DNA from 2 places in the Streptomyces sp. NPDC003032 genome. Region 2 is predicted to be linked to the other one. Evidence: riboswitches for the same ligand, from Rfam matches in the RefSeq annotation. Region 2 holds a riboswitch; the other holds the start of a gene.

Region 1 (14,746 bases), on a different contig from region 2:
TCTACATCGGCCAGCACAGCAACCTGCGGGGCTGTGTCGTCGGCAAGAACACTGACATCATGCGGGCCGCCCGCATCGAGGATGGTGCGGTCATCGGCGATGAGTGTCTCGTCGGCGAAGAATCGATCATCCAGGGCAATGTGCGGGTCTATCCGTTCAAGACGATCGAGGCGGGCGCGTTCGTCAATACGTCCGTCATCTGGGAGTCCCGCGGCCAGGCGCACTTGTTCGGGGCCCGTGGTGTGTCCGGGATCCTGAATGTGGAGATCACGCCGGAGCTCGCCGTGCGGCTTGCGGGGGCGTATGCGACGACCCTGAAGAAGGGTGCGACCGTCACCACCGCGCGTGACCACTCGCGAGGCGCCCGAGCGCTCAAGCGGGCGGTGATCTCGGCGCTGCAGGCCAGCGCCATCGACGTACGAGACCTGGAGAACGTGCCGCTGCCGGTCGCGCGGCAGCAGACGGCTCGCGGCAGCGCCGGCGGGATCATGATCCGGACGACGCCCGGGGTGCCGGACTCCGTCGACATCATGTTCTTCGACGGAGAGGGAGCGGACCTCTCCCAGGCGAGTCAGCGGAAGTTGGACCGGGTCTACGCGCGCCAGGAGTACCGGCGGGCCTTCCCCGGTGAGATCGGCGACCTGCACTTCCCGTCGAGCGTTTTCGACTCCTACACGGGGTCCCTGCTGCGGAATGTCGACACCACGGGGATCGCCGAGTCGGGGCTGAAGGTCGTCGTCGACGCGTCCAACGGAAGCGCCGGACTGGTGCTGCCGAGTCTGCTCGGGAAGCTCGGGGTGGACGCGCTGACGATCAATCCCGGGCTCGATGAGTCGCGGCCCACCGAGACCGCTGACACGCGCCGCTCCGGACTTGTGCGGCTCGGCGAGATCGTGGCGTCGGCACGGGCGGCCTTCGGGGTGCGGTTCGACCCGGTGGGCGAGCGGCTTTCGCTGGTGGACGAGAAGGGGCGGATCGTCGAGGACGACCGGGCCCTGCTGGTCATGCTCGACCTGGTGGCCGCCGAGCGGCGCAGCGGGCGGGTGGCGCTGCCGGTGACCACGACGCGCATCGCCGAGCAGGTCGCCGCGTACCACGGCACACAGGTGGACTGGACGACCACGTCGCCGGACGATCTGACGCGAGTGGGGCGCGGGGAGTCGACCATCTTCGGTGGCGACGGGCGTGGCGGGTTCATCGTGCCCGAGTTCAGCGGCGTATTCGACGGAACGGCCGCGTTCGTGCGGCTCATCGGGCTGGTGGCGCGTACTCAGCTCACCCTGAGCCAGATCGACGCGCGTATCCCGCGAGCCCATGTGCTGCGGCGCGATCTGGCGACGCCGTGGGCCGTCAAGGGGCTCGTGATGCGCAGCGTGGTGGAGGCGGCCGGGGAGCGGTCCGTGGACACCACCGACGGTGTGCGGGTCGTGGAGGCCGACGGGCGCTGGGTGCTCGTGCTGCCGGACCCGGCCGAGGCCGTCACCCATCTGTGGGCCGAGGGTCCCGATGACGCGTCCGCCCAGGCGCTGCTCGACGAGTGGGCCACGGTGGTGGACAGCGCCGGCCGCTGACCGTGTCCGGCGCGCCGGACAGTACCCACAACAGGTGCTGCCCGGCGCGCCGGTGGGGCCATTCGGAGGTAACGCCCGCGACGTGCGACGATGTGCGGCATGCCGCAGCAGCCCCCCGTTCGGAGCACCTCCTCCCGCCCCCGGCGTCCGGACGCGTCCATGTCGCTGCTCACCACCGTCATGGACCACAGCCTGGACGAGGGGTACGCGGAGGCGGCGGCCAGGAAGAAGGCCAGAGGGGACAGTGGTGTCCCTCGCCCGCTGCGGGCCAAACTGGGGCTCGCCGCTGGGCTCGTGCTCGCCGCGCTCGTCGTCACCGTGGGGGCCGCGCAAGCACGTATAGCGGCGCCGGTGCTCGCCAAGGAGCGCGAGGAGCTCATCGACCGCGTCGAAGAGGCGACGGCCGGCGCCGACAAGCTCGAGGACGACGTGGACGAGCTCCGCGACGACGTGGGCGAGCGGCAGCAGGCCGCGCTGAAGAAGCACGGCGGCAGCCAGGGCGAGTTGGTCGGTCTCCTCTCCGGTGCCACGGAAGTCCACGGGCCCGGCGTGAAGCTCGTGGTGGACGACAAGAAGGAAGCCGACCAGGGCGGTGGCGGGCCGCGCGAGAGCGCCGGGTTCTCCGACACCGGGCGGGTGCGCGACCGCGACATGCAGCGGGTCGTCAACGGCCTGTGGGAGTCCGGCGCCGAGGCGATCTCGATCAACGACCAGCGGCTCACGGCGCTGTCGGCGATCAGGGCCGCGGGTGAGGCGATACTGGTCGACAACCGGCCGCTGGTGCCGCCGTATACGGTGCTCGCGGTGGGGGACGGGAAACGCTTGAGCACCCGGTTCCAGAACAGCAGCGACGGTCGGTATCTGCATGCCCTGCAGGAGAACTTCGACATCCGGACCAGCATCTCCGTGTCGGAGGAGCTCCGGCTGCCCGCAGCGCCGAGTGTGACCGTACGTACAGCAGAGCCGAAAGCAGGAAAGGGCACATCTTGATCGCCGTACTGGGCCTCGTCGTGGGAGTCGTGGCCGGATTGTTGGTTCGGCCCGAGGTTCCGGCGGTGGTCGAGCCGTACCTTCCGATCGCCGTGGTCGCGGCTCTCGACGCCGTGTTCGGCGGGTTGCGCGCGATGCTCGACGGCATCTTCGACGACAAGGTCTTCGTGGTGTCGTTCCTGTCGAACGTGGTGGTGGCCGCGCTGATCGTGTTCCTCGGTGACAAGTTGGGCGTCGGCGCGCAGCTGTCCACGGGCGTCGTCGTGGTCCTCGGTATCCGGATCTTCTCCAACGCCGCCGCGATCCGACGGCACATCTTCAGGGCGTGACGCCGATGAGCGCTGACGAGACGCCCGAGTACCACCGCCGCAAGGAACTCCCCGAGGAGGTCCCGGCGGAGCCCGAGGCCGCCGCTCCACCGGCCTCCGGGAAGCCGGGGCTCACCGGCCGTCAGCGGCTGGTCAAGGGCCTGTGGCCGCCCCGGGTGACCCGGCCTCAACTCATCGTCGCCCTGCTGCTTTTCGTGCTGGGTCTCGGCCTTGCCATTCAGGTGCGGTCGAACAACGACAGCAGTGCGCTGCGTGGCGCGCGGCAAGAAGATCTCGTACGCATCCTCGATGAACTGGATGACCGTACTCAGCGTCTGGAAGAAGAGAAGCGGCGTCTCGAGGAGCAGCGGACCGGGCTGGAGAACAGCTCGGACCAGGCCGAAGAGGCGCGCAAGCAGACGGTCGAGCGGGAGCGGCAACTCGGCATCCTGGCGGGCACGGTGGCGGCCCAGGGGCCCGGCATCACGCTTGCCATCAAGGACAAGAAGGGGGCGATCGAGGCGGACATGCTGCTCGACGCTATTCAGGAGCTGCGCGCCGCCGGCGCCGAGGCCATCCAGATCAACGACGTACGCGTGGTGGCGAGCACCCATCTGTCGGACGCCGACGGCGGTGGCGTGAAGGTGGACGGCCGCAAGGTCGGCGAACCGTACCTCTTCAAGGTGATCGGTAAGCCGCAGGATCTGGAACCTGCGCTGAACATCCCCGGGGGTGTGGTGCAGACTCTGGAGAAGGAGCAGGCCACGGTCACCGTGACACGCTCGGAGAAGATCGTCGTGAGCGCCTTGCGACCCGCGAAGCGGCCTGACTACGCTCGGTCGTCCTCGCAGTGAGGGGCGGGCGCATGGAGGCGGCGAGGCGAGGGCATGAGGTTGCGGGGGGTCGGCGCACCGGAAGCGTGGTGCGTGGTGGAAACTGTTTGGTGGATACGGACGTTGTGAGGATGTCTGGTTCACCGATGAATGCCGGTGTGTGCAATCAGGGTTCGTCCTGCCCCACGGGCGGGTCTGTTTCGGTCAAGGGGAATCGCCCGTGAAGTTGTTTGCGAAGTTGTTCGGCAAGAGTGCACGTGAGGACAGCGGCAATCCCGCTACTGCCCGTCACCGTGCCCCACGCCATGGAGAGGCCGAGGAGCAGGGCGGCGAGCGCCCCATGTTCCGGGACCAGGTGGCTGGTCCAGGTGGTGACATTTCGGGCGGACAGGGCGCGTCGTCTGTTGACCCTGCCGGTCCCGGCCGCATAGGTTTCGGAGAACCGTCAACCTCAAGTACGGGTGGAGGGTTTACGCCCGGCCCGTACGCATCCAATGCCCCTGCAGGGCAGCCGCGGCAGGAGGACCCGTCCATGGCCCTGGTGTGTACGAGGTGCGGGAACCGCAACGCCGAGGCGAGCCGGTTCTGCTCCAACTGCGGTGCGCCGCTGCGTCCCGGAGCGGCGCCGGAGCGCGCGTCCGAGACGACCTCGACGATCTCGATCTCGGGCCTGGAGGCCTACGACGCGGAGACGACGGGTCAGACCCCGTCTCCCGCGCTCTCTCCGGAGGCGCAGGCGGCCGTCGACGCCCTGCCGCTCGGCTCGGCGCTCCTGGTCGTGCGTCGCGGGCCGAACTCGGGCAGTCGTTTCCTGCTCGACGGCGAGCTGACCACGGCGGGCCGTCACCCGCAGAGCGACATCTTCCTGGACGATGTGACGGTGTCGCGTCGCCACGTGGAGTTCCGCCGCGTCCAGGACGGTTCCTTCACCGTCGCCGACGTGGGCAGCCTGAACGGCACGTACGTCAATCGGGAGCGCATCGACTCCGTCGCGCTGTCGAACGGCGACGAGGTGCAGATCGGTAAGTACCGGCTGGTCTTCTACGCCAGCCAGCGCAGCGTCGGCATCTGACCCTCCCCCCGGACTCCGTCCGGGGGCACCCCCATGGAAGGTCCATGCTTCAAACACCGAGGGGCGGTGCCGGTACCGGCACCGCCGCCGCGGACCGTCGACTGATGAGCATCGGCACCGTGCTGAACATGCTGCGCGACGAGTTTCCCGAGGTCACGATCTCCAAGATTCGTTTCCTGGAGTCCGAGGGGCTCATCGAGCCGCAGCGCACGCCTTCCGGCTACCGGAAGTTCAGCCCGCAGGATGTCGAGCGGCTCGGTCACGTCCTGAGGATGCAGCGGGACCACTATCTGCCGCTCAAGGTCATCCGTGAGCACCTGGAGGCGCTGGAGCGCGGCGAGCGGGCTCCGCTGCCCTCTCCGGGGCGCCAGCGGGACGGCGGCGGTGTCGAGGGCCCGGGCGAACCCGAGGGGCCGACGGCGGCCCGTGTGGGCCGTGACGAGCTGCTGGCCGTCGCGGAGATCGACGAGGGGCAGCTCGCCGAGTGGGAGACGTACGGGCTGGTCGCGCAGCTGCCGGACGGCGGTTACGACGCGGAGGCCGTCACGGTCGCCTCCCTCGTCGTCGAACTCGGCCGGTTCGGAATCGAGCCACGCCATCTGCGGGCCATGAAGGCCGCCGCGGACCGGGAGGCCGGGCTCGTCGACCAGGTGGTCGCGCCGCTGCGGCGGCACCGCAATCCGCAGACCAGGGCCCATGCCGAGGCCCGTACCAGAGAGCTGGCGGGTCTCACCGGGAGGCTGCATTCGGCCCTCGTACAGACCGCGCTCGGGGTCAGACTGCCCTGATTCCGTCCCGATTCCTCCCTGATACCGCCCCGATTCAACGGGCATTCGGAGGGCACTCGCGGAGTCCCCGGCCGGTACTCGGCGGGTGCCCGACTACCCAAACCTGCCGGCCACGTCCTAGGGTTGCTGTGTGAACGAGCTCGACGTCGTAGGTGTCCGGGTCGAAATGCCCTCCAACCAGCCGATCGTGCTCCTGCGTGAAGTGGGAGGCGACCGGTACCTCCCCATCTGGATCGGTCCAGGTGAGGCGACCGCCATCGCTTTTGCACAGCAGGGCATGGCACCCGCACGGCCGCTGACCCACGACCTGTTCAAGGACGTGCTGGACGCGGTGGGCCAGGAGCTCTCGGAAGTGCGCATCACGGACCTGCGAGAAGGGGTCTTCTACGCCGAACTGGTCTTCGCCAGCGGGGTGGAGGTGAGCGCGCGGCCGTCCGACGCCATAGCGCTGGCGCTGCGCACCGGCACGCCGATCTACGGCAGTGACGGTGTTCTGGACGACGCCGGCATCGCGATCCCGGACGAGCAGGAGGACGAGGTGGAGAAGTTCCGCGAGTTCCTCGACCAGATCTCGCCCGAGGACTTCGGTACCAACAGCCAGTGAGCCGGCGCTCCCGGCGGCCCGCTTCGGACCATTCGGTTAGCCTTTCCCCGCGGCGAGGTGCGGGAAACCACTCTCAGGGTGATTATCACTCGGCGTGGCGAGTGTGGCGATCGTTGACGAGCCCCTGGTGACTGCCTACCGTCGTGCAGGCAGGTCAAGGACGGAGGTCGGCGTGAGAAGCAGCGGCGACGGTACGGCGGTGGGTGGTCCGTACCCGTTTCACGGCAGCGCGGCCGATCACTCTCCGAATCCGATGGCGGTCCAGGGGAGCGGGGACGCGACGTTCGAGAATTCCGAGCAGATCGGGTACCGCGGTCCGACTGCGTGCGCGGCCGCGGGCATCACATACCGGCAGCTCGACTACTGGGCCCGGACGGGCCTGGTCGAGCCCAGTGTGCGTGCCGCCGGTGGCTCCGGTACCCAGCGGCTCTACAGCTTCCGGGACGTCGTCGTCCTGAAGGTCGTCAAGCGGTTCCTGGACACCGGGGTATCGCTGCAGAACATCCGTACGACGGTCCAGCATCTGCGGGAGCGCGGGTTCCGTGATCTTGAGCGGATGACGCTGATGAGCGACGGGGCGACGGTCTACGAGTGCACGTCGTCCAGCGAGGTCCATGAGCTGCTCCAGGGCGGCCAGGGGATCTTCGGGATCGCCGTGGGTGTGGTGTGGCGTGACGTCGAGGCGGCGCTGTCCCAGCTGCACGGAGAGCGCGTCGACACCGGCGAGACGCTCGTCGGGCACAACCCCGCCGACGAGCTGGCCAGGCGGCGCAACAGGGCGGTCTGAGCCGTCGTCGGGGCATTGTCAGTGGCGTAGGGCAGCATCGGAGATGTGAGAAGCGCGCCGACGATTCTGCATCTGGACATGGATGCCTTTTACGCGTCCGCCGAGCAGGCCGCGAAGCCGAGTCTGCGCGGGAAGGCCGTCGTGGTGGGCGGCCTCGGGCCGCGGGGTGTCGTGGCCACCGCCAGCTATGAGGCGCGGCGGTTCGGTGTGCACTCGGCGATGCCGATGGGGCAGGCGCGGCGGCTGGCGCCGAACGCCGCGTATCTCGTCCCTCGCTTCGGGCTGTACCGCGAGGTCAGCGAGCAGGTGATGGCGTTGCTGCGGGAGCTGTCGCCGCTGGTGGAGCCGCTCAGTCTGGACGAGGCCTTCGTGGACCTGGAGGCGGGTGGTGTCGCCGACGACGAGGCGTCGGCCAGGGCGGTGGGGGAGCGGCTGCGGGTGGACATCAGGGCCGCGACCGGGCTGACGGGGTCGGTGGGGCTCGCTGTCTCCAAGATGGTGGCGAAGATCGCCTCGGAGGAGGCGAAGCCGGACGGGCTCGTGCTGATAGCGCCGGGGACGGAGCGGGCGCTGCTGGGGCCGATGTCGGTGCGTACGTTGCCCGGGGTGGGGCCGGCCACCGGGGACCACCTGCGGCGGGCCGGGATCACCACGGTCGAGGAGATCGCGGAGGCAGGGGAGGACGAGCTCGTACGGCTGCTCGGGAAGGCGCACGGGGTCTCCCTGTACGCGATGGCGCTGGCGCGCGACGAGCGGCCCGTGGTGGCGGAGCGGGACACGAAGTCGGTCAGCGTCGAGGACACGTACGACGTGGACATCCATGACCGGGTGCGGGTCAGGACGGAGGTCGCGCGGCTCGCGGACCGGTGTGTGCAGCGGCTGCGGGCTGCGGGGCACTCGGGGCGGACCATCGTCTTGAAGGTGCGGCGGTTCGATTTCTCGACGCTGACGCGGTCCGAGACGCTGCGGGGCCCCACGGACGACCCCGGGGTGGTGCGGGAGGCCGCAGCGCGGCTGCTGGAGTCCGTGGACACCACGGGAGGGGTGCGGCTGCTCGGGGTCGGGGTCACGGGGCTCGCCGACTACACGCAGGAGGACCTTTTCGCGCAGGCGCAAGCGCAGGCGCAAGCGCAGGCGCTGGCGCTGGCTGCGGAGGAGACCGGGGCCGAGGTGGACGAATCGGTGCCCGGGGAAGCGGTGCACGGGGAGCGGTCTGAGGTCGGCGAGAGCGCCGAGGAGCCGGTGCCGCCCCCGGAGCCGGAGCGGCGGTGGGCGGCCGGGCACGATGTGCGGCACACCGAGTACGGGCACGGCTGGGTGCAGGGGAGCGGCCTGGGCCGGGTCACCGTGCGCTTCGAGACACCGGGGTCGGAACCGGGCCGGGTGCGGACATTCAGAACGGACGACCCGAAGCTGACACCGGCCGATCCGTTGCCGCTGGTGGGGGTGCGGGGCGAGGGGGCGGTGGTGGCTACTGGGACGGGAGGCGTGGGTGCGGGGTAGTCGGTCCAGGTCGGCTCAGGAGGAAGGGTCGGCGGCGAGCGGGGGGCGGCTTCGGTGACGCTGTTTGAGGGCGGGTCTGGGCCGCCATCTGTCCGCGGGTGTGGAGTTCAGCGCGGGCTGGGTCTGCGACGCCTGCCCGTGGGGTGGTGTCAGGACTGGTCCTGGCGTGTCGGGTGTGGGGTCAGGAGGGGTCCGGGTCTGTTAGGGGGCCGAAGTTGTGGTCGGGGGGTGGGGGGTGGGGGAGCGTGGTGTCCAGGCCGTAGTGGTGGTAGAGCTGGAGCTCTTGGGCGGGAGAGAGATGGCGGCCCACGCCGAAGTCGGGGGCGTCCTTGATCAGGGCGCGGTCGAAGGGAATGCGGAGGGTGCCGTCGTCGACCAGTTCGCTCGGTTCGAGGGGGACGAAGGCGTCGCGGCTGAACAGGCCCGTGCGTATGGCGGCCCACTCCGGTGCGCCGGTGGCGTCGTCGAGATAGATCTCGTCGATCGTGCCGATCTTGGCCCCGTTCCGGTCGAACGCCTTGCGGCCGATCAGGTTGCGCGGATCGATGTCGGTCTGCACGGGCCCTCCAGCTGGTCGCGGGTCTCCGATGTGGGCATAACTCATCTTTGTCCGCTCGTACTCCCTACGTAAGAGCACTTCGGGGCAGGCGGCCACTCGAGGGAACGGCTGTGTTCCTCGCTGGTAGGCTGACGGATGGCTGCTGACCCCGTGCGGGAGAGCTCTCCGGGTCACGATTCCGGAGGCGCCGAAGGAGCAAATCCTCCCCGGAATCTCTCAGGCACCCGTACCGCATGGACGAGGTCACTCTGGAAAGCAGGGCGGGCGTACGGGCGGGCACGTTCGGATCCCTTCCTCACCGACGGTGAAAGTCGGACGACGTCTACGCAGGACGTAGGTGTCGCCCGGTGAAGCTCTCAGGTTGAGATGACAGAGGGGGAGGCCGTCCGGGTACCCACGCCGTGGTACCCCTCGTAGGTCGCGCAGACCAGGAGGCCTCCGCAATGACTGCCACCAATCGCATCCCGCTCTCCGAGCTCGAACAGGGCATCCCCTTCGAGCAGCGGCACATCGGGCCCGATGCGGAAGCGCGGGCCAAGATGCTCGCCCAGGTCGGATACGGCTCGCTCGACGAGCTCACGGCCGCCGCGGTGCCGGATGTGATCAAGAACGCCGAGGCGCTCAAGCTGCCGGGCGCCCGTACCGAGGCCGAGGTTCTCGCCGAGCTGCGCTCGCTCGCGGACCGTAACCAGGTTCTCGATTCGATGATCGGGCTCGGGTACTACGGGACGTTCACGCCGCCCGTCATTCTGCGGAACGTCATGGAGAGCCCCGCCTGGTACACCGCCTACACCCCGTACCAGCCCGAGATCTCGCAGGGACGCCTTGAGGCGCTGCTGAACTTCCAGACCATGGTCGCCGAGCTGACCGGTCTGCCCACCTCGGGGGCCTCGCTGCTCGACGAGGGCACCGCCGCCGCCGAGGCCATGGCGCTGTCGCGGCGCATGGGCAAGGTCAAGGACGGCGTTTTCGTCGTGGATGCCGATGTGCTGCCGCAGACCATCGCCGTCATCCAGACCCGTGTCGAGCCCACCGGCGTCGAGATCGTCGTCGCCGACCTGAGCGAGGGCATCCCGGCCGAGGTCGCCGAGCGCGGCGTCGTGGGCGTGCTGATGCAGTACCCCGGCGCCTCCGGCGTCGTACGCGACATAAAGCCGCTGATCGACCAGGCGCACGAGCTCGGTGCCGTCGTCACCGTCGCCGCCGACCTGCTCGCTCTGACGCTGCTCACCTCGCCCGGTGAGCTCGGCGCGGACATCGCGGTCGGGACGACGCAGCGCTTCGGTGTGCCGATGGGATTCGGCGGGCCGCACGCCGGTTACATGGCGGTGCGCGAGAAGTTCGCGCGCAGCCTGCCCGGGCGGCTCGTCGGTGTCTCCGTCGACGCCGACGGCAACAAGGCGTACCGGCTCGCGCTGCAGACCCGTGAGCAGCACATCCGCCGCGAGAAGGCCACGAGCAACATCTGTACCGCGCAGGTGCTGCTGGCGGTCATGGCCGGTATGTACGCCGTCTATCACGGTCCCGACGGGCTCAAGGCCATCGCGCGGCGCACCCACCGGTACGCGACGCTGCTCGCCGCGGGTCTGAAGGCCGGGGGCGTCGAGGTCGTCCACGAGGCGTACTTCGACACGCTGACCGTGCGCGTGCCCGGCAGGGCCGGCGAGCTGGTCTCGGCCGCCCGCGAAGGCGGCGTCAACATCCACAGGGTCGACGCCGACCACGTCTCACTCGCCTGCGACGAGACCACCACGCGCCAGCAACTTGCCGCCGTGTGGGGTGCCTTCGGGGTGGAGGCCGACATAGAGGCGCTCGACGCGTCCGTCTCCGACACGCTGCCCGAGGGTCTGCTGCGTACGGACGACTACCTCACGCACCCGGTCTTCCACCAGTACCGCTCCGAGACCTCGATGCTGCGCTACCTGCGCAGGCTGGCCGACCGCGACTACGCGCTCGACCGGGGCATGATCCCGCTGGGCTCCTGCACCATGAAGCTCAACGCGACCACCGAGATGGAGCCGGTCACCTGGCCCGAGTTCGGGCAGCTGCACCCCTTCGCGCCCGCCCAGCAGGCGCAGGGCTACCTCACCCTCATCCGTGAGCTGGAGGAGCGGCTGGCCGAGGTCACCGGGTACGACAAGGTCTCGCTGCAGCCCAACGCCGGGTCGCAGGGCGAGCTGGCCGGGCTGCTCGCCGTACGCGGGTACCACCGGGCCAACGGCGACGAGCAGCGCACCGTCTGCCTCATCCCGTCCTCCGCGCACGGGACGAACGCGGCGAGCGCCGTCATGGCCGGCATGAAGGTCGTCGTCGTGAAGACCGCCGATGACGGTGAGATCGACATAGAGGACCTGCGCGCCAAGATCGAGAAGTACCGCGACGAGCTGGCCGTGCTGATGATCACGTACCCCTCGACGCACGGTGTCTTCGAGGAGCACGTCGCCGACATCTGCGCCTCGGTGCACGAGGCCGGCGGTCAGGTGTACGTCGACGGCGCCAACCTCAACGCCCTGGTGGGGCTCGCCAAGCCGGGGCACTTCGGGGGCGACGTCTCGCACCTGAACCTGCACAAGACGTTCTGCATCCCGCACGGCGGCGGCGGCCCCGGCGTCGGCCCGGTCGGTGTGCGCGAGCACCTCGCGCCCTACCTGCCCAACCACCCGCTGCAGCCCGCCGCGGGCCCCGACACCGGTGTCGGTCCGATCTCCGCGGCGCCGTGGGGTTCCGCCGGGATCCTGCCGATCTCCTGGTCGTACGTACGTCTCATGGGCGGCGAGGGGCTCAAGCGGGCCACGCAGGTCGCGGTGCTCTCCGCCAACTACATCGCCAAGCGCCTGGAGCCGCACTACCCGGTGCTCTACACCGGTCCCGCCGGGCTCGTCGCGCACGAGTGCATCATCGACCTGCGGCCGCTCAGCAAGGCGACGGGCGTCAGCGTCGACGACATCGCCAAGCGGCTCATCGACTACGGCTTCCACGCGCCGACCATGTCGTTCCCCGTCGCGGGGACGCTGATGATCGAGCCGACGGAGAGCGAGGACCTGATCGAGATCGACCGGTTCTGCGAGGCGATGATCGCCATCCGCCGGGAGATCGAGAAGGTCGGCTCCGGCGAGTGGGCCGCCGACGACAACCCCCTGCGGAACGCGCCGCACACCGCGGCCGCGCTCGGCGGTGAGTGGGAGCACGGCTACAGCCGCGAGGAGGCCGTCTTCCCGGCCGGTGTCGCCGCGTCGGACAAGTACTGGCCGCCGGTTCGCCGTATCGACCAGGCGTACGGCGACCGGAACCTCGTCTGCTCCTGCCCGCCGCTGGATGCCTACGAGGACTGATGACGGCGCCCGTGTGGCACGGGCATGCGTCGGGGCCGGTTCGGAGAGTTCTCTCCGGGCCGGCCCCTCGGTCGTTCCGCTGTGCGGTTGTTCGGTGCTGCGTGGTGCTGGTCGTACGTCCGTGCGGGTGTGCCGGTGGTGATCAGGCGGCCGTCATGATCTGGTCGGTGCCCAGCGGTCGGTGCGGGGCGATGATCTGGCCGTCCGGCAGCAGCTCACCGGTGTCCTCGAAGAGCAGGACGCCGTTGCACAGCAGGCTCCAGCCCTGCTCCGGGTGGCTCGCCATGAGGAGCGCGGCCTCCCGGTCGGCGGAGTCGGCTGTCGGGCACGGTGGTTGGTGCTGGCACATGGAAGGGTTCTTTCGCTGCGGTGAGATGGCTGTGACGTCAGTCCTGTGGCTCGATGCGGTATGCATAACCGCCCCCCGTTGTAGTCGGTCCGGTCCCAGTGTTGCCCCACGGGCGTCAATCCGCAGGGATTTTGCTGCAGCGGTTCCTACTGCTTAATGACGTATCACCCGCCCGGACGGTTCAGCCCAACTCCAGTGTCTCTTCGGGGGGTTCGGTGTGGCCCGACTGGGCTAGTCCACCTGGGTGGGGGCAGCGCGATGCCCCGCCGCCAGGGGCGGCGGGGCACGTGCGACAAGAGGGGCGTGGCGACGTCAGGCGGGCGAGCCGAGCAGGGGCGACGGCGTCAGGCGATGGGCGAGGACCGGGAGCAACTCGGCGACACGGTGGGGACGGTGGGCCGCGATGCCGGGTGGGGCGGGCGCGAGGGGTACGAGCAGGTCGGTGGGGGAGAGAGGGGCCTCGGTGCCGTCGTCCGTGCAGTCGCGGTGCAGCCAGAGCGTGAGCATGTAGAGCTCGGGTACGGAGAGCAGCCGGGGCTGGCAGGGCATCGGCATGGCCTCGGCGTGCCGCAGGGCCCGTTCGGTGGAGGCGATGTAGGGGCCTTCGAAGAAGTGCGAGAAGGCCCAGCCGTCGGGGGTGAGCATCGTGTCCGCCGCGGCGAGGGCGCGCTCCCCGCAGCGGATCATGAAGCGCCAGCCGGCGAGGCGGGTGGGCGCGGCGCCCTCTGGAATGGTGCCCTCTGGAGTGGTGCGTCCCAACACGTGCACGGGCAACGGAAGTTCGGGGCTCACGGAACCCTGGGCGGCACGCAGGGACGGGGTGCGCGCCTCGCGTACGGCTGTGGGGGAACCGAGTGCCGCGAGAACGCTGCGCAGGGCGGGGGCGGGGGCAGGGAGGACGTGCAGCGGCATGGTGGGTCGCCTCTCTCATTCGACAGGCACGGTGGAGCGGGGGCAGGTGCGTGACGGCGCTGTCAGCTCTGGGTCAGAGGGGCGGGGGCCGGGGGACCGCGAGCGCCAACTCTCTGCCTAGAGTGCGGAGTTTATACGAGCCGTGTTCAAAGCATGTTTCATCTAGACGCGGTCGATATTGCGGGCAAGGCGTTATCAGGTCGTCTTTACGAGGGTTTTATCACGATTTCACATGGGCGTCACTTCGGTGACCTCGTATTCCACGGGCCGAGCGGTCGGCCGATTCCCGTCGGTGCTTTTGACCAGGTCCTTCGGAAGGGAATCTTCACCGTGCCGCATGCCCGGCGAATGTGCCTGGCGGCAACGGTACCGAGCGTACTGTCCGGTGGGCCGCCGCGGGGCGTTATCGATCACATTGCCTGGGCATCATCCCCCGTACACAGCAGCGGCCGGATCCTTGGCTGCCCATTCGAGGAGGGACACTTCGATGGGTGAGAAGGTCGTGGCGGGCGCGTTCGACCTGTCCGATCGGCACCAGTACCGCAGGAAGCTCCGGGAGTGCCTCGCGGGGCTGGATCGGCTGTTGGAGGAGGAGCGGTTCGATCGGCCCAGGAATCTGATGGGCATGGAGATCGAGCTGAATCTCGCCGGGCCCGACGGACTGCCGAGAATGTTGAATGCGCAGGTTCTGGAGCGCATCGCGAGCCGGGATTTCCAGACGGAACTCGGAATGTTCAATCTGGAAGTGAACATTGCCCCGCACCGGCTCGGCGGACGCGTTCTCGACCGGCTCGCCGAAGAAGTACGCACCGGTCTCAACTATGCCCATAGAAAAGCGAACGAGCTGGACGCGGGCATCGTCATGATCGGCATACTCCCGACGCTGAACAAAGCCGATCTGGTCTCCGCGAACCTCTCCGACGTGGACCGCTACGCCCTTCTGAACGAGCAGATCGTGGCGGCGCGCGGTGAGCGTTTCGCCCTCGATATCCAAGGCGTGGAGCGGCTGACCTGCACATCGACGTCGATAGCGCCCGAAGCGGCGTGCACGTCCGTGCAGTTGCACCTCCAGGTCACCCCGGGCCGGTTCGCCGATGTGTGGAACGCGGCGCAGGCCATCGCCGCGGCACAGATCGCC
Region 2 (14,746 bases):
ACGGCGGGGCCGGGGCTCGACACGGTGAGGTAGTGCGCCGAGATGGTGAAGGGGTCGGCGTGCGGCAGGGCGTCCGCGAGGGCGCGGCCGATGACGGCGAGGAGATAGCCGCCGTTGACGGCGCTGATGATCGTCCACCCCGCCGAGAGCTCGGTGTCATAGACGCCGGGCTCGCGCCGGGTGACCGCGGTGTCGCGGTCGAACTCGCTGTCGCCGGTGCGCGCGGGCGCCGATGCGGGAACTGTTGCTGCCGTTGCCATGGCAGCAACGTACAACATGTAATTACTGAGCGGTAGCTTTTTCTGTCGGTCCGGACAGAGCCCTGTTACGGCGTCTCCTCCGCCTCGGCCTCCACCACCGTGGACCGGCGGTGCCAGGCGCGCGGCGCCCGCCAGTGGTAGCGCAGCGCCAGCAGCCGCAGGACGAACGTCGTCACGACGGCGAGGCCACTGGTGAAGGCCGTCAGCTCATCGAAGCGGATGCACAGGGCGACCATCGTGGCGCCCACGATGGCGGGCACGGCGTACAGGTCGCGGTCCCAGCGGACCAGCGAGGGCACTTCGTTGGCGACGATGTCGCGCAGCACACCGCCGCCCACCGCGGTCGCGAGCCCCAGGGTGGCCGACGCGGTGAGGCCGAGGCCGTAGTCGTACGCCTTCGTCGTGCCCGCGACACAGAAGAGGCCGAGCCCCGCCGCGTCGAAGACGTTCACCGCGAGCTGGGTGCGCTCCACCTCCGGGTGGAGGAAGAAGACCAGCGCCGCCGCGAAGAGCGGCGTGATGAAGTACCCGAGGTCGGTGAAGGCGGCCGGCGGCACCGCCCCGATGACCAGGTCGCGGAAGAGCCCTCCGCCCAGCGCGGTGACCTCGGCGAGGACGGCGATGCCGAAGACGTCGAAGTTCTTGCGTACGGCGAGCAGCGCGCCGGAGATCGCGAAGACGAAGATCCCCACGATGTCGAGCGCGTGCTGGACGGAAGGGCTGAACAGATCCTGGAGCACGCGCCATTCTTACCCGTGGCCGGGCGGGGCTCGTCGCGGCCTTCGCCCAGGCTTGAGGGTTTGTGGGCCTCGAACCCTACGCGCTGGGGCTCCCCCGTCCGAAAGTCTCACAGGGAAGTTCAATGACAAGGTTGAAGCCAGGCGACGTACGAGAGGGAGGAGCACGGAAGCCATGAAGTTCCTGCTGGAGGTCGACATGGGCGAGAACGCGTTCGACGGGAAGGCCGCCGACGAGCTGGGCCGCATCCTGCGGTACTGGGGCGGCAACCTCCGCCACTACGCGCTGACGCCCGGCGACGGCGAGACGATCAGTGACTCCGCCTACCGGGAAGTGGGCCGCTGGAGCGTCGTCGCCGAGTGACGCGGGCCCGGACACGCCGACGGGAGGGTGCGATCCCCTCGCACCCTCCCGTCGGCGGCCTTCTTACTTACTTCTCCGCCTGCTTCGCGGGAGCCTGCGCCGGCGACTCCGCCGCCGACTCCTCGGCCTTGGGGACCACCGTCACCACCTCGATCGCCTCCTTGGCGGCCGAGAGCAGCTTCGTGTCCTCGGGCGCCTGGTCCTCGGCGTTCTCCGGATGGTGGCACGCCACCTGGTGCCCCGTGGCCAGCGCGGCCAGCGGCGGCTCCTTCGTCGTGCAGATCTCCGTCGCCTTCCAGCACCGCGTGTGGAAGCGGCAGCCGGTGGGCGGGTCGATCGGCGAGGGGACGTCGCCGCGGAGCAGGATGCGCTCGCTCTTGGCGCCGCGCCGCCTGGGGTCGGGCACCGGCACGGCGGAGAGCAGCGCCTTCGTGTACGGGTGCATCGGCGTGGAGTAGAGGTCCTTGCGGTCCGCCAGCTCCACGATCTTGCCCAGGTACATCACCGCGATGCGGTCCGAGACGTGCCGGATGACCGACAGGTCGTGCGCGATGATCACGTACGTCAGGCCGAGCTCGTCCTGGAGGTCGTCCAGGAGGTTGACCACCTGGGCCTGGATGGAGACGTCGAGGGCCGAGACCGGCTCGTCCGCCACCACCAGCTTCGGCCGCAGGGCGAGCGCCCGCGCGATGCCGATGCGCTGGCGCTGACCGCCGGAGAACTCGTGCGGGTAGCGGTTGTAGTGCTCGGGGTTGAGCCCGACGCGCTCCAGCATCTCCTGCACGGTCTTCTTCACGCCGCCCTCGGGCTTGACGCCCTGGAGCTTGAAGGGCGCGCCGACGATCGTGCCGATGGTGTGCCGCGGGTTCAGCGACGAGTACGGGTCCTGGAAGATCATCTGGACGTCGCGGCGGAACGGACGCATCTTCCCGGTGTTCAGGTGCGTGATGTCCGTGCCCTGGAACTCGACGCGTCCGCCGGTCGGTTCGAGCAGCCGGGTGATGAGCCGGCCCATCGTCGACTTGCCGCAGCCGGACTCGCCCACCACGCCGAGTGTCTCACCGGGGCGCACGTCGAAGGTCAGCCCGTCGACCGCCTGCACGGCCGCGACCTGGCGCTGGAGCAGCCCCTTCTTGATGGGGAAGTGCTTCACCAGGCCGTCGACCTTGAGCAGCGGCTCGGTCGGACTCTTCGTGTGCGCCGGGATCGTCATCTCCTGGCCCTGGCCCTTCACGTCATCTTTCACAGCTTCGGCGCAATCTCTTCGGTCCAGATCCGGGTGCGCTCTTCCTGCGACATGTGGCAGGCGGAGTAGTGCCCGGCGGCCACCTCGCGCAGGCCGGGGCGCTCGCGGCGGGTGATCTGATCCTTGGGGATGTCCGCGTAGGGGCAGCGCGGGTTGAAGGCGCAGCCGCTCGGCAGGTTGATCAGGCTGGGCGGGGAGCCCTTGACCGGGATGAGGCGCTCGGTCTCCTCGCGGTCGATGCGGGGCATCGAGCCGAGCAGGCCCCAGGTGTAGGGGTGCTGCGGCTCGTAGAAGACCTTCTCGGCGGGGCCGCGCTCGACGCACCGGCCGCCGTACATGACCAGGAGCTCGTCCGCCATCTCGGCGACGACACCCAGGTCGTGCGTGATCATGATGACGGCGGAGCCGAACTCCTTCTGCAGGTCCCGGATGAGGTCGAGGATCTGCGCCTGGACGGTGACGTCCAGGGCGGTGGTCGGCTCGTCCGCGATGAGCAGCTCGGGGTTGTTCACCAGCGCCATGGCGATCATCGCCCGCTGGCGCATGCCGCCGGAGAACTCGTGCGGGTAGGAGTCGACGCGCTTGTCCGGCTGCGGGATGCCGACCCGGTCGAGCATCTCGATGGCACGCTTGCGGGCGGCCTTCTTGTCGACGTCGTTGTGGACCCGGTACGCCTCGGTGATCTGCTTGCCGATGGAGTAGTACGGGTGCAGCGCGGAGAGCGGATCCTGGAAGATCATCGCCATTTCGCGGCCGCGCAGCTTGCGTACGTCGTCGGGGGCGGCGCTCAGCAGTTCCGTGCCGTTGAGCCAGATCTCCCCGGAGATCCGCGCCCTGCGGGAGCCGTACTGGCCGGCGGTGTGCAGGCCGAGGATGCCCAGCGAGGTGACCGACTTGCCGGAGCCGGACTCGCCCACGATGCCGAGGGTCTTGCCCTTCTCCAGCTGGAAGTCGAGTCCGTCGACGGACTTGACCAGGCCGTCGTCGGTCGGGAAGTGCACCTTGAGGTCGCGCACCTCCAGGAAGGCGGAGGGGGCGGGCGAGCCGACGACGGGCTCGCCCACCGCGGCCCCGCTCTTGGAAAGTTCGGTCATCCCAGCCTCACTCGCGGGTCGATGACGGCGTACATGAGGTCGACGACGAGGTTGGCCACGGCGATCGCGAGCGCCGCGCACAGGGTCACGCCGAGGATGACGGGCAGGTCCTTGCTGCTGATGGCCCTGACCGCCTCCAGACCGAGCCCCGGCAGGTTGAACGTGGATTCGGTGAGCACCGCGCCGCCCATCAGGACACCGAGGTCGAGTCCGAAGACGGTGAGGATCGGCGTCATCGCGGAGCGCAGCGCGTGCTTGCGGATGACGGTGACCTCGCCGAGGCCCTTGGCGCGGGCGGTGCGGATGTAGTCCTCGCCGAGTACTTCGAGCATGGTGGCGCGGGTGAGGCGGGCGTACATCGCGGCGTTGAGGAAGGCGAGCACGATCCACGGCAGGATCAGCGTCTGGAGCCAGACGCCGGGTGAGTCGTCGGTGCTGAGGCTGTCCGCGATCTTCACCCAGCCGAGCTGGTGGACGAAGATGCCCATCGCGATCATGCCGGTGAAGAAGACGGGGAGCGAGACACCGGCGAGGGCGGTGGTCATCGCGGCCCGGTCCCAGATGGTGCCCCGCCGCAGCGCGGAGATCACACCGGTGGCGACACCGCCGGCGAGCCAGAGCACACAGGCACCGGCGGCGAGCGCGCCGGTGACGGGCAGGGCTTCCTTGAGGGTCTCCCAGACGGGAGCCTCGGTGCGGAAGGAGTAGCCGAAGCAGGGCGCCGGGCAGTGCGTGACGTCACTGCCGTTGACGTAGTCGCGCCCCATCGGGATGCCCTTGATGAAGTCCCAGAACTGGACGAGGAGCGGGTCGTCGAGTCCCAGCTTGGTCCGGATGCCCTCGATCTGCTCGGCACCGGTCGCCTTGCCGGCGAAGAGGACGGCGATGTCCTGTCCCGCCCACTTGGGCAGCATGAAGAAGACGGTGAAGGTCGCGAGCAGTACGACCAGCACCATGATGACGACGGCGATCAGGCGCCGGATGAGATAAGCAAGCACTGTGCGCGGCCCGGCGGTGGCCGGGACCCCCTTGTGAGGAGTCCCGGCCATCGCCCCGGGCCATCACCTGCCCTTCGGACTGGCGGGATTCGGCGGCGGTGAGACGGTCGATCGACCAGAGGTGTGGATCAGTCGATCAGTCGATCAGCTACGGGTCATGCGAGCCTTGTTACTTGACGACGCCGAGCGAGACGTAGTCGTAACGGCCGTTGTAGGCGTCGGACATGTAGGCGTTGGTCAGCCGCGGCCCGCGCCAGGTGATGTTCTTCTCGTAGAGGAAGGGCATCCAGTCGGCGTTGTCGAGGATCCGCTTGTCGAGTTCCTTGTAGATCTCGCCGGCCTTGGCCGGGTCTGTCTCGGCGATCGCCTTGTCGAAGAGCGCGTCGACCTTCTTGTCCTTGATCTGCGACTCGTTGTAGTTGCCGGTCGGCATCAGGAAGCGGCTGTCGAACAGCGGCTGCGCGTAGCCCTGGCCGGACGGGAAGTCCGGGCCCCAGCCGCTCATCGTCATGCCGTAGCCGCGCTTCTTCACGACGGAGGGCGAGCCGGTGATGCTGGAGGTGTCGGCGCCGTCCAGTGCGTCCACCTCGACGTTGATGCCGACCTTCTTGAGGTGGGCCTGCAGTGCCTCAGCGGCGTCGACCTCGCCCGGGTTGTTGTTGCGGGCGGTGAGCTTGGTGCTGAAGCCGTTCGGCTTGCCACACTGCTTCAGCTCGTCCTTGGCCTTGGCCCGGGACTCCGCGTCTGCCTTCTCCTTGGCCTTGCCCTTCAGAGCACTGCGCTTCAGAACCCCGTACGGGTCGTAGTCGCTGTGTCCCGGGATCGCCACGGGGAACGTGCTGTTGGCGACGTCGCCGGCCGCGACCTTGCCTCCTCGGGTCTGCTGCAGTCCGGCGAAGTCCGTGGCATAGAAGACTGCCTTGCGGCAGTGCACGTTGTTGAAGGGCTCCGCCGTGTGGACGAGCGCGACGTAACGCACGAAGGACGTGTGCATGTTGTCCACGCTGTCCTTGTGGTCCGTGACAGCAGTGACACGGCCGGACTGGGTCATGCCCGTGCCGTTGAGGTCGACGTCGTAGTCGCCCGCCATCAGCTTCTTGTCGTTCTCCTCCAGGTTGGCGGAGATCGTCACGTCGATCTTGTCGGGCAGCGCCGCGCGGATCGGGTCCGAGGACTTCTTCCACTTGTCGTTGCGGACCAGGACGATCTTCTTGCCGGCCTTGTACTGCTGGAACTTGTAGGGGCCGGAGGAGAACGGACGCTGGGTGTACTTGGCCTTGGTGTCCTTGGCCGCCTTCACCGGGGAGCCGCTCGGCATCGCCAGGAACTGCTCGAAGTCGCCGTTGCGCTTGGGCAGCTTGAAGATGATGGTCTGGTCGTCGGGCGTCTCGATCGCGTCGAGGCCCTGCTTCGAGGTGTCCTTGTAAGGGCCCTTGTACTTGCTCTTGGGGTCGAGCGTCTGCTTGATGTAGCCGGGGCCGCCGGTGATGGTGTCCGTCGCCCAGGCGCGCTCGATGCCGTACTTCACGTCCTTGGAGGTCAGCTTGGAGCCGTCCTCCCAGGTCAGGCCATCACGCAGCTTGTACGTGTAGGTCTTGCCGTCGTCCGAGATCTTGGCGTTGGAGGTGGCGAGGTCCGGGACCAGCTTCGTGCCCGCCTTGCCCGGCTTGGTGTCGTAGGACACCAGCTGCCGGGTGTAGAAGCGCATGAAGTCCCACGACATGCCGTAGTAGGCGCGCTGGGGGTCGGCGGAGTCGAGGTCCTGCTTGCCGACCATCCTCAGCGTGCCCCCCTTCTTCTTGGACGCGTTGGCGACCTTGTCGAGCGCCGCGTTGTAACCGGCTCCCTTGCCGCCGTCACCGCCGTCACCGTCACCGCTGCCACAGGCCGTGGTGGTCACCAGCGCCGCGACGACGAGGGCCGCACCAGCGGTGAGCCGTCGTTTCGAGGAAACTGTGGGCATTTTCTCGTAACCTCCGAGATTCGCGGTCCTTGGCCTTGAGCTGCCGGAGAACCATGGATAGAGCCACCTGACATGCGGCAGGGGCAAGTCGGTCGAGGACTTCTAACGCGTCCCCTTCGGGTCGAGCGCGTCCCGCAGCCCGTCACCGAAGAGGTTGAAGGCCAGGACCGTGATGAAGATCGTCACACCCGGGAAGACCATGAACATCGGGTCGTGCTCGTACGTTTCGAGCGCGTCGCGCAGCATGCCACCCCATGAGGCGGTCGGCGGCCGCACACCGGCGCCGAGGAAGCTGAGGGCCGCTTCCGTGAGGATGTTGGTCGGGATCATCAGCGTCGCGTAGACGGTGATCGGGGCGACCAGGTTGGGCAGGAGCTCGCGGAAGAGGATGTAGCGCTTGCCGCCGCCGAGACTGCGGGCCGCTTCGACGTACTCGCGTTCACGGAGCGAGAGCGTCTGGCCTCGGACGATCCGTCCGACGTAGGGCCAGCCGAAGAAGCCGATGACCAGGACGAGGATCGCGACGCGCACGCTGGAGCCGGTCAGGCCGAGCAGGTCGTCGGGGAGCACGGAGACGAGGGAGATGATGAAGAGCAGCTGCGGGAAGGAGAGCAGCACGTCCATCACGCGGCTGATCAGCGCGTCGACCCAGCCGCCGAAGTAACCGGCGATGATCCCGAACAGCGTGCCGAGCACCACGGCGACGATGGCGGCGAGGAACGCCACCAGGAGCGAGATCCGCGCGCCGTAGACGATGCGGCTGAAGACGTCACGGCCCTTGTTGGGCTCGACCCCGAAGAGGAAGTCGCTGCTCATGCCGCCGAGCGCGCCCTTGGGGAGGTTCGTCAGCTCGTCGAGCTTCTCCTGATGGAAGTCGTTGGGCGGATGGCCCAGCAGGCTGACGATCAGGGGGGCGAAGACAGCGACCAGGACCAGGACGACCACCGTGATGCCGCCCGCGAGAGCGACCTTGTCCCGCTTCAGGCGGTTCCAGGCGATCTGCTTGAGGGAACGGCCCTCGACCTTCTTCACCCCTGCACCAACTGCGGGAGCGACGTCCTCGGTCGGGTCCGCGTCCGCAGGTGTGTCATGCAATGGTGCCGTCATCGTGGCAGGGACCCCTCTCAACCGGTGGTGACCGGCCCGCACTTGCCGCTGTAGCGACGTGATCAGTCCGTCGTACCCAGGGGGCGAAAGCCCCTGGAGCGGGAGTCTTCATCCACGTCGTGATCTGTTACCAGACTTGACGGGGAATGGATGCGCAACCGTGATGCTGATCGAGGTGTTCCGTTATGCGGACGCGAGTGAACGAGGGGCGAACACGGGGCAGTTGGGGTGCAAGACTGCACGGGGGTCCATAGGGCCCCACCTGCATCAGAACGGACATCGTGTCCGTTCGAGCTGCTCAGTACCGGTCAGTACTGCGCGGGGTAGCCATACCCGCCCGCGGGCGCCGGGGCCGCCTGGGCCTCGCGGTCGTAGAACGGGCGGGCGTTGGCCCGCAGCCACATGGCGACCGGGTCGTAGTCGTCGGACATCGCGACGGTCGAGACAGGCAGGCCCTCCGGGACGGCGGCGATGGACTGCCGCATCATCGCGCGCACCGCGTCGACCGACGGCGGCGACGTGTCGTACACGTCGAGGCCGATGGCCAGATACGGCGCACCGAGCGCGGGCTGCACCCAGGCGCGGCGCAGCGAGCGCACGGCGGGGGTGCGGTGCGCGTTCTGCGTCAACAGGGCGTAGAACTGGGGGAGTTCGATGCTCGGCTCGGTGAGCCTGAGCGGTCCCGCGGGCAGCAGGTCCAGGCCCGTGGCGATGCGGCGCAGATCGAGCCAGGGGATGCCGACGCCGCCGCCGGGGGCGTGCGGGTTCAGCCACAGGCCGTAGTGGTCGGGGTAGAGGGTGCGGGAGACGTCGACGCCGCGCACCACTTCATAGCTGCGGTTCCAGCCACTGGCTGACAGCTCCTGGGCGGAGGTCACACAGGGGGCGTAGCCGAGGCCCTCGACCTCCATGTTCCCGTACTGGGCGTCGGGGGAGCCGGCCTGGCCGTGCCAGAGCAGCATCCACACCTGGTCGGCGGCGAGCGCGCGCAGCAGTGCCTCGTACGCGTCGTAACGCCCCGGCGTCACCTGGCGCAGCATCTGCTCGATCTGCCCGGCCGCAGCCGTGCCCGACGCACTCACCCGTAACCGCCCCTTCACCAAGAACCCGAGAACATGTGCCCGGCCGGGCCATGGAACCAGCTTAAGCGGCGATCTGGGCGCGGACTTGACGTACGCGCCTCAGCGTCTCGCCCAGGGACTCGCCCAACGTCTCGCCCGGACCGGTGCGGGCTCAGGCCTGGCGCTGGTAGAACGGCCGCACCTTGGCGCGCAGCCAGTCGCCCACCGGGTCCTGCGCCACGTCGAGCAGGACGAGGTTCACCGGCCAGCCCACCGGGACCCGGCCGAGGGCGCGGCCCAGGGCCTCCATCGGCAGGTCGCGGGCGGCGCCCTCCCACGTGGACAGCTCGACGCCGACAAAGAGGGTCGGCTCGTCCGTCTCGATGGCGGCCAGGCAGCGGCGCGCGGTGAGCACGACGCCCGTCGCCTCGAACTCCGTGCCGGCGGCGGCCAGGAAGTCCACGGGGTCCTCCTTCCAGTCCGGCTCGAAGAGGCGGACACGGCCGCCGGCCGCGGGCCCGTCCAGCGGGGTGCGTCCGGCCCGGCACAGCTCGGCGACGGCGGGCGGCGGCAGCGGGGCCCCGACAGTGCCGTCCGGGTTCAGCGCGATGCCCAGCTGCGGCGGGAGCCCGCGGGCGAACTCGACGGCGGGCGCCACCGTGCAGCCCATGCGGTCCGCCGCGTCGCCGAGGGCCTGGCGGAACTGCTGCTCGGAGGTGAAGACGGGGACGTACGCCTGCCCGTCGATCTCCAGGGTCGGCAGGTCCAGGGTGGCGCTGTCGGGGCCGCCGCCGTTCGGCAGCGGGATCCATATCCGGCTGCGCCCGAGGACCTCGACGATCCGGGCGCCCGCCGACGCGGGGCCGCCGAGGGAGGCCGCGAGGACCTCTTCGAGTTCGTTGCCCGGCCATCCGCCGTACGGATGGGCGTGTGCCTGCGCCGGAAAGTCCATCTGTCCAACCCCTGCTCGCGACCGCTCTGCTGCCCTCTGCCTGCGGCTGAACCCTAGCGTCGGCCGCCCTCAGCGGTCGAAGGCGATCCCCCGCAGCACCTGCGCCGCCGCACGGTCCAGGAGCACCGCCGAGCCGCAGCCGCGCGGCAGGTCGCCGCGCTCGGCGGCGCCCACCAGCCGGCCGACCGTTCTGCGGTGGCGCGCGAAGGCGTACCGGGAGACGCCCCGGCCGCGCTCGCGCTGGCCCTGGAGGGCGGTGTCCGCGGGCACGTCGAGCAGCAGCAGGTGCAGTGTCCTGCCGCGCCGGGCGGCCTCACGGGCGAGCCAGCGGCGCACCCAGGGCTGGGTGCCGCAGTCGTGTACGACGACGCCGGCCCCGGAGCGCAGGACGCGGCGCAGGCCCGCGTAGTGCGCGAGGCGGACGAGGGGGCGGTAGACCGCGTACGGCAGCAGGCGGGGCATCCGGCGGGCCCAGCGGTCCCGGGTGTCCTGGGAGTCGATGCGGGGCCCCGTCACGGCCTGCCGCATCAGCGTCGACTTTCCGCCACCGGGCAGCCCGGAGACGACGACCAGGTCGCCCTCGTCGAAGGTGAGGCGGTGCGGGCTGTGGCCGGCCCGCTGCCGCAGATCGCGGACGACGGCCACGGGGTGCGGGCCGCAGCCCTCCCGGACCGGGGCGGCAGCCTGCTTCGGCAGCGCCACTCCCGTGGTCGTGGCGTAGCTGCCTGTGGCGTAAGTGGTCGTGGCGTACACACTCGTCCTGCTGCGCACCGTGATCGGCCTCCCCATAGCGGTCACGTACTGCTTTCCCCGGCAAGTGTAAAGAGAAGGTAATGCGGCACAAGGGAATTCCCTGACCGCGAGTCGGACCACCAGTCCCCCTGGCCCGCGCCGCGTGCAATGATGTGCCCGCCAACTCCATACCGGCCGTTTGAATCCGCGCGGGAGAGTCCCCGGCAGCCGTCGTACGACGTGCTGGGGCGCCGAAGGAGCAAGTCCCTCCCTTGAATCTCTCAGGCCCCGTACCGCGCGGGCGAGGCACATCTGAAAAGCGGGCCGGCAGCCGTCGGCCCCACCCAAGGTGCAAGCCGGCGGGCCCCCGATCCTCTCGAAGATCGGGACGCTCTCGGCGAACCTCTCAGGTTCCGATGACAGATGGGGAGGATCGACCTCGCCCGTCATGCCCTGGGAGTTCCCTTCATGAGCACTGCCCCCCGTCTGACCGCACTCGATGGCGTCCATCGGGCGCTCGGCGCGACCATGACCGATTTCGCGGGCTGGGACATGCCGCTGCGGTACGGCAGCGAGCGCGACGAGCACAACGCCGTGCGCGCCAAGGCCGGTCTCTTCGACCTCTCCCACATGGGCGAGATCACCGTCACCGGCCCTGAGGCCGTGGACTTCCTGAACTTCGCGCTGGTCGGCAACATCGGCTCCGTCGGTGTCGGCCGCGCCCGCTACACCATGATCGTCGCCGAGGACGGCGGCATTCTGGACGACCTGATCGTCTACCGCCTCGGTGAGGCCGAGGCCCCCCAGTACATGGTGGTCGCCAACGCCTCCAACGCGCAGGTCGTGCTGGACGCGCTCACCGCCCGCGCCGACGGCTTCGACGCGGAGGTCCGCGACGACCGCGACGCGTACGCGCTGCTGGCCGTCCAGGGCCCCGAGTCCCCCGGCATCCTGAAGTCCCTCACGGACGCCGACCTGGATGGCCTGAAGTACTACGCGGGCCTGCCCGGCACTGTCGCGGGCGTCCCCGCACTGATCGCCCGCACGGGCTACACCGGCGAGGACGGCTTCGAGCTGTTCGTCGCTCCCGGTGACGCCGAGAAGCTGTGGAACGCGCTCATGGAGGCGGGCACGCCCGTCGGCATGGTCCCGGCCGGCCTGTCCTGCCGCGACACGCTGCGCCTGGAGGCGGGCATGCCGCTGTACGGGCACGAGCTGACCGCCGAGCTGACGCCGTTCGACGCCGGGCTCGGCCGGGTGGTCAAGTTCGAGAAGACGTCGCAGGCGGAGACCTTCGTGGGGCGCGCGGCGCTCGCGGCCGCCGCCGAGCGCGCCGAGTCCGCCCCGCCGCGCAAGCTCGTCGGCCTGATCGCCTCGGGCCGCCGCGTCCCGCGCGCGGGCTTCTCCGTGGTCGCGGACGGCGAGGTCATCGGCGAGGTCACCTCCGGCGCCCCGTCCCCGACGCTGGGCAAGCCGATCGCCATGGCGTACGTCGACGCGGAGCACGCCGCCCCGGGCACGCCGGGCGTCGGCGTGGACATCCGGGGCACCCACGAGCCGTACGAGGTCGTGGCGCTGCCGTTCTACAAGCGTCAGAAGTGACCCCCCGCACATCTTTCCCGTTCCGCAGCACCCACCCGCGTACAGGAGAATTCAGGTCATGAGCAACAACCCCCAGCAGCTGCGTTACAGCAAGGAGCACGAGTGGCTGTCGGACGCCCAGGAGGGCGTCTCGACGGTCGGCATCACGGAGCACGCGGCCAACGCGCTCGGTGACGTCGTCTTCGTGCAGCTTCCGGAGGTCGGCGAGACGGTGACCGCGGGCGAGACCTGTGGCGAGCTGGAGTCGACCAAGTCGGTCAGCGACCTGTACTCCCCGGTGACCGGCGAGGTCGTCGAGGCCAACCAGGACGTCGTGGACGACCCGTCGCTGGTGAACTCCGCGCCGTTCGAGGGCGGTTGGCTCTTCAAGGTCCGGACCACGGAGGAGCCGAAGGACCTGCTCTCCGCGGACGAGTACACCGAGTTCTCCGGCAGCTAAGGATCTCCCCGATGTCGCTTCTGAACACCCCTCTCCACGAGCTGGACCCGGACGTCGCCGCCGCCGTCGACGCCGAGCTCCACCGCCAGCAGTCGACCCTCGAAATGATCGCCTCGGAGAACTTCGCTCCGGTCGCCGTCATGGAGGCCCAGGGCACCGTCCTGACCAACAAATACGCCGAGGGCTACCCCGGCCGCCGCTACTACGGCGGCTGTGAGCACGTCGACGTCGCCGAGCGACTCGCGATCGAGCGCGTCAAGGAGCTGTTCGGCGCCGAGTACGCCAACGTCCAGCCGCACTCCGGCGCCTCCGCCAACCAGGCCGCCCTCTTCGCGATCGCCCAGCCCGGCGACACGATCCTCGGCCTCGACCTGGCGCACGGCGGCCACCTCACCCACGGGATGCGCCTGAACTTCTCCGGCAAGCAGTTCAACGTGGTCCCGTACCACGTGGACGAGGCCGGCCTGGTCGACATGGCCGAGGTCGAGCGCCTGGCCAAGGAGAACAGCCCCAAGGTGATCATCGCGGGCTGGTCCGCCTACCCGCGTCAGCTGGACTTCGCCGAGTTCCGCCGGATCGCCGACGAGGTCGGCGCGTACCTGTGGGTCGACATGGCGCACTTCGCCGGTCTCGTCGCCGCCGGTCTGCACCCGAACCCGGTGCCGTACGCGGACGTGGTGACCTCCACCACGCACAAGACGCTGGGCGGCCCGCGCGGCGGTATCATCCTGGCGCGCAACAAGGACTTCGCGAAGAAGCTGAACTCCGCGGTCTTCCCCGGCTTCCAGGGCGGCCCGCTGGAGCACGTGATCGCGGCGAAGGCCGTCTCCTTCAAGGTCGCGGCCTCGGACGAGTTCAAGGAGCGCCAGCAGCGCACCCTGGACGGCGCCCGCATCCTGGCCGAGCGCCTGGTCCGGGACGACGCCAAGGCCGTCGGCGTCGACGTCCTGTCCGGCGGCACGGACGTGCACCTGGTCCTGGTGGACCTGCGCGACTCCGACCTTGACGGGCAGCAGGCCGAGGACCGCCTCCACGAGGTCGGCATCACGGTCAACCGCAACACGATCCCGAACGACCCGCGGCCCCCCATGGTCACCTCGGGCCTGCGGATCGGCACCCCGGCGCTCGCCACGCGCGGCTTCCAGGAGGACGACTTCCGTGAGGTCGCCGACATCATCGCCGAGGCCCTCAAGCCGGGCTTCGACGCGGACGCCCTGAAGGCCCGGGTCTCGGCCCTGGCCGACAAGCACCCCCTGTACCCCAACCTGTAGTGGTTTCGTACGCTTTCCTTCGTACGTAACGTCGGGGCACCACGCACACTGGAAGTGAACACAGTGAGCGCGGTGCCCCCGCTCATGCCCGGCGCACGCCCCGATTTCTGCACCACCCCGGCAGACAACGGCGTCTACCAATAACCCTTGGAGTCCTCCGTGGCCATCTCGGTCTTCGACCTGTTCTCGATCGGCATCGGCCCGTCCAGCTCCCACACGGTCGGCCCGATGCGCGCCGCTCGCATGTTCGCGAGCCGCCTCAAGAACGAGGGCCTCATGGCCCACACCACCGCGATACGGGCCGAGCTGTTCGGCTCGCTCGGCGCGACCGGCCACGGGCACGGCACCCCGAAGGCCGTCCTGCTCGGCCTGGAGGGCGAGTCGCCGCGCACGGTGAACGTGGAGAGCGCCGACGGCCGCGTCGACGAGATCAGGAGCAGCGGACGCCTCAACCTCCTCGGCGTGCACGAGATCGGCTTCGACTTCGACGAGGACCTGGTCCTGCACCGCCGCAAGGCCCTGCCGTACCACGCCAACGGCATGACGATCTTCGCGTACGACCGTGAGGGCGCCCTCGTCCTGGAGAAGACGTACTACTCCGTGGGCGGCGGCTTCGTCGTCGACGAGACCGTGCTGGACCAGGAGGGCGCGGCGGGCGAGAACCCGATCGTGCCGGACGACACCGTCCTCAAGTACCCCTTCCGCACCGGCGACGAGCTGCTGCGGCTCGCCCAGGAGTCCGGGCTGTCCATCTCCGCCATGATGCTGGAGAACGAGAAGGCCTGGCGCACCGAGGAGGAGATCCGCGAGGGCCTCCTCGACATCTGGCGGGTCATGCAGGCGTGCGTCTCCCGCGGCATGTCCCGCGAGGGAATCCTGCCGGGCGGCCTGAAGGTCCGCCGCCGCGCGGCGAACTCCGC

What was found. A riboswitch is a leader RNA that binds a small molecule or an ion and turns the genes downstream of it on or off. The one in region 2 is predicted to bind glycine.
Region 1: it holds a riboswitch for glycine, as region 2 does, so the genes downstream of both, gcvP (aminomethyl-transferring glycine dehydrogenase) here and gcvT (glycine cleavage system aminomethyltransferase GcvT) in region 2, are expected to answer to the same signal.

What each region holds. Positions count from the first base shown of each region.
Region 1 is NZ_JBSFTT010000005.1:1,899-16,644, forward strand. It holds gene ACWDZ7_RS08605 (sugar phosphate nucleotidyltransferase) at 1-1,571, shown strand, start outside; gene ACWDZ7_RS08610 (DUF881 domain-containing protein) at 1,662-2,561, shown strand; gene ACWDZ7_RS08615 (small basic family protein) at 2,558-2,890, shown strand; gene ACWDZ7_RS08620 (DUF881 domain-containing protein) at 2,896-3,723, shown strand; gene ACWDZ7_RS08625 (FHA domain-containing protein) at 3,806-4,774, shown strand; gene ftsR (transcriptional regulator FtsR) at 4,819-5,562, shown strand; gene ACWDZ7_RS08635 (bifunctional nuclease family protein) at 5,693-6,166, shown strand; gene ACWDZ7_RS08640 (MerR family transcriptional regulator) at 6,339-6,953, shown strand; gene ACWDZ7_RS08645 (DNA polymerase IV) at 6,999-8,456, shown strand; gene ACWDZ7_RS08650 (PRC-barrel domain-containing protein) at 8,638-9,015, opposite strand; glycine riboswitch at 9,159-9,257, shown strand; gene gcvP (aminomethyl-transferring glycine dehydrogenase) at 9,459-12,347, shown strand; gene ACWDZ7_RS08660 (DUF5999 family protein) at 12,490-12,696, opposite strand; gene ACWDZ7_RS08665 (hypothetical protein) at 13,009-13,608, opposite strand; gene ACWDZ7_RS08670 (glutamate--cysteine ligase) at 14,096-14,746, shown strand, end outside.
Region 2 is NZ_JBSFTT010000026.1:42,881-57,626, reverse strand. It holds gene ACWDZ7_RS30440 (thioesterase family protein) at 1-260, opposite strand, end outside; gene ACWDZ7_RS30435 (trimeric intracellular cation channel family protein) at 326-1,000, opposite strand; gene ACWDZ7_RS30430 (hypothetical protein) at 1,173-1,361, shown strand; gene ACWDZ7_RS30425 (ABC transporter ATP-binding protein) at 1,429-2,574, opposite strand; gene ACWDZ7_RS30420 (ABC transporter ATP-binding protein) at 2,604-3,701, opposite strand; gene ACWDZ7_RS30415 (ABC transporter permease) at 3,698-4,699, opposite strand; gene ACWDZ7_RS30410 (ABC transporter substrate-binding protein) at 4,869-6,662, opposite strand; gene ACWDZ7_RS30405 (ABC transporter permease) at 6,765-7,769, opposite strand; gene ACWDZ7_RS30400 (enhanced serine sensitivity protein SseB C-terminal domain-containing protein) at 8,078-8,851, opposite strand; gene ACWDZ7_RS30395 (enhanced serine sensitivity protein SseB) at 9,003-9,782, opposite strand; gene ACWDZ7_RS30390 (AAA family ATPase) at 9,852-10,571, opposite strand; glycine riboswitch at 10,715-10,820, shown strand; glycine riboswitch at 10,821-10,947, shown strand; gene gcvT (glycine cleavage system aminomethyltransferase GcvT) at 10,983-12,116, shown strand; gene gcvH (glycine cleavage system protein GcvH) at 12,175-12,555, shown strand; gene glyA (serine hydroxymethyltransferase) at 12,567-13,826, shown strand; gene ACWDZ7_RS30370 (L-serine ammonia-lyase) at 13,986-14,746, shown strand, end outside.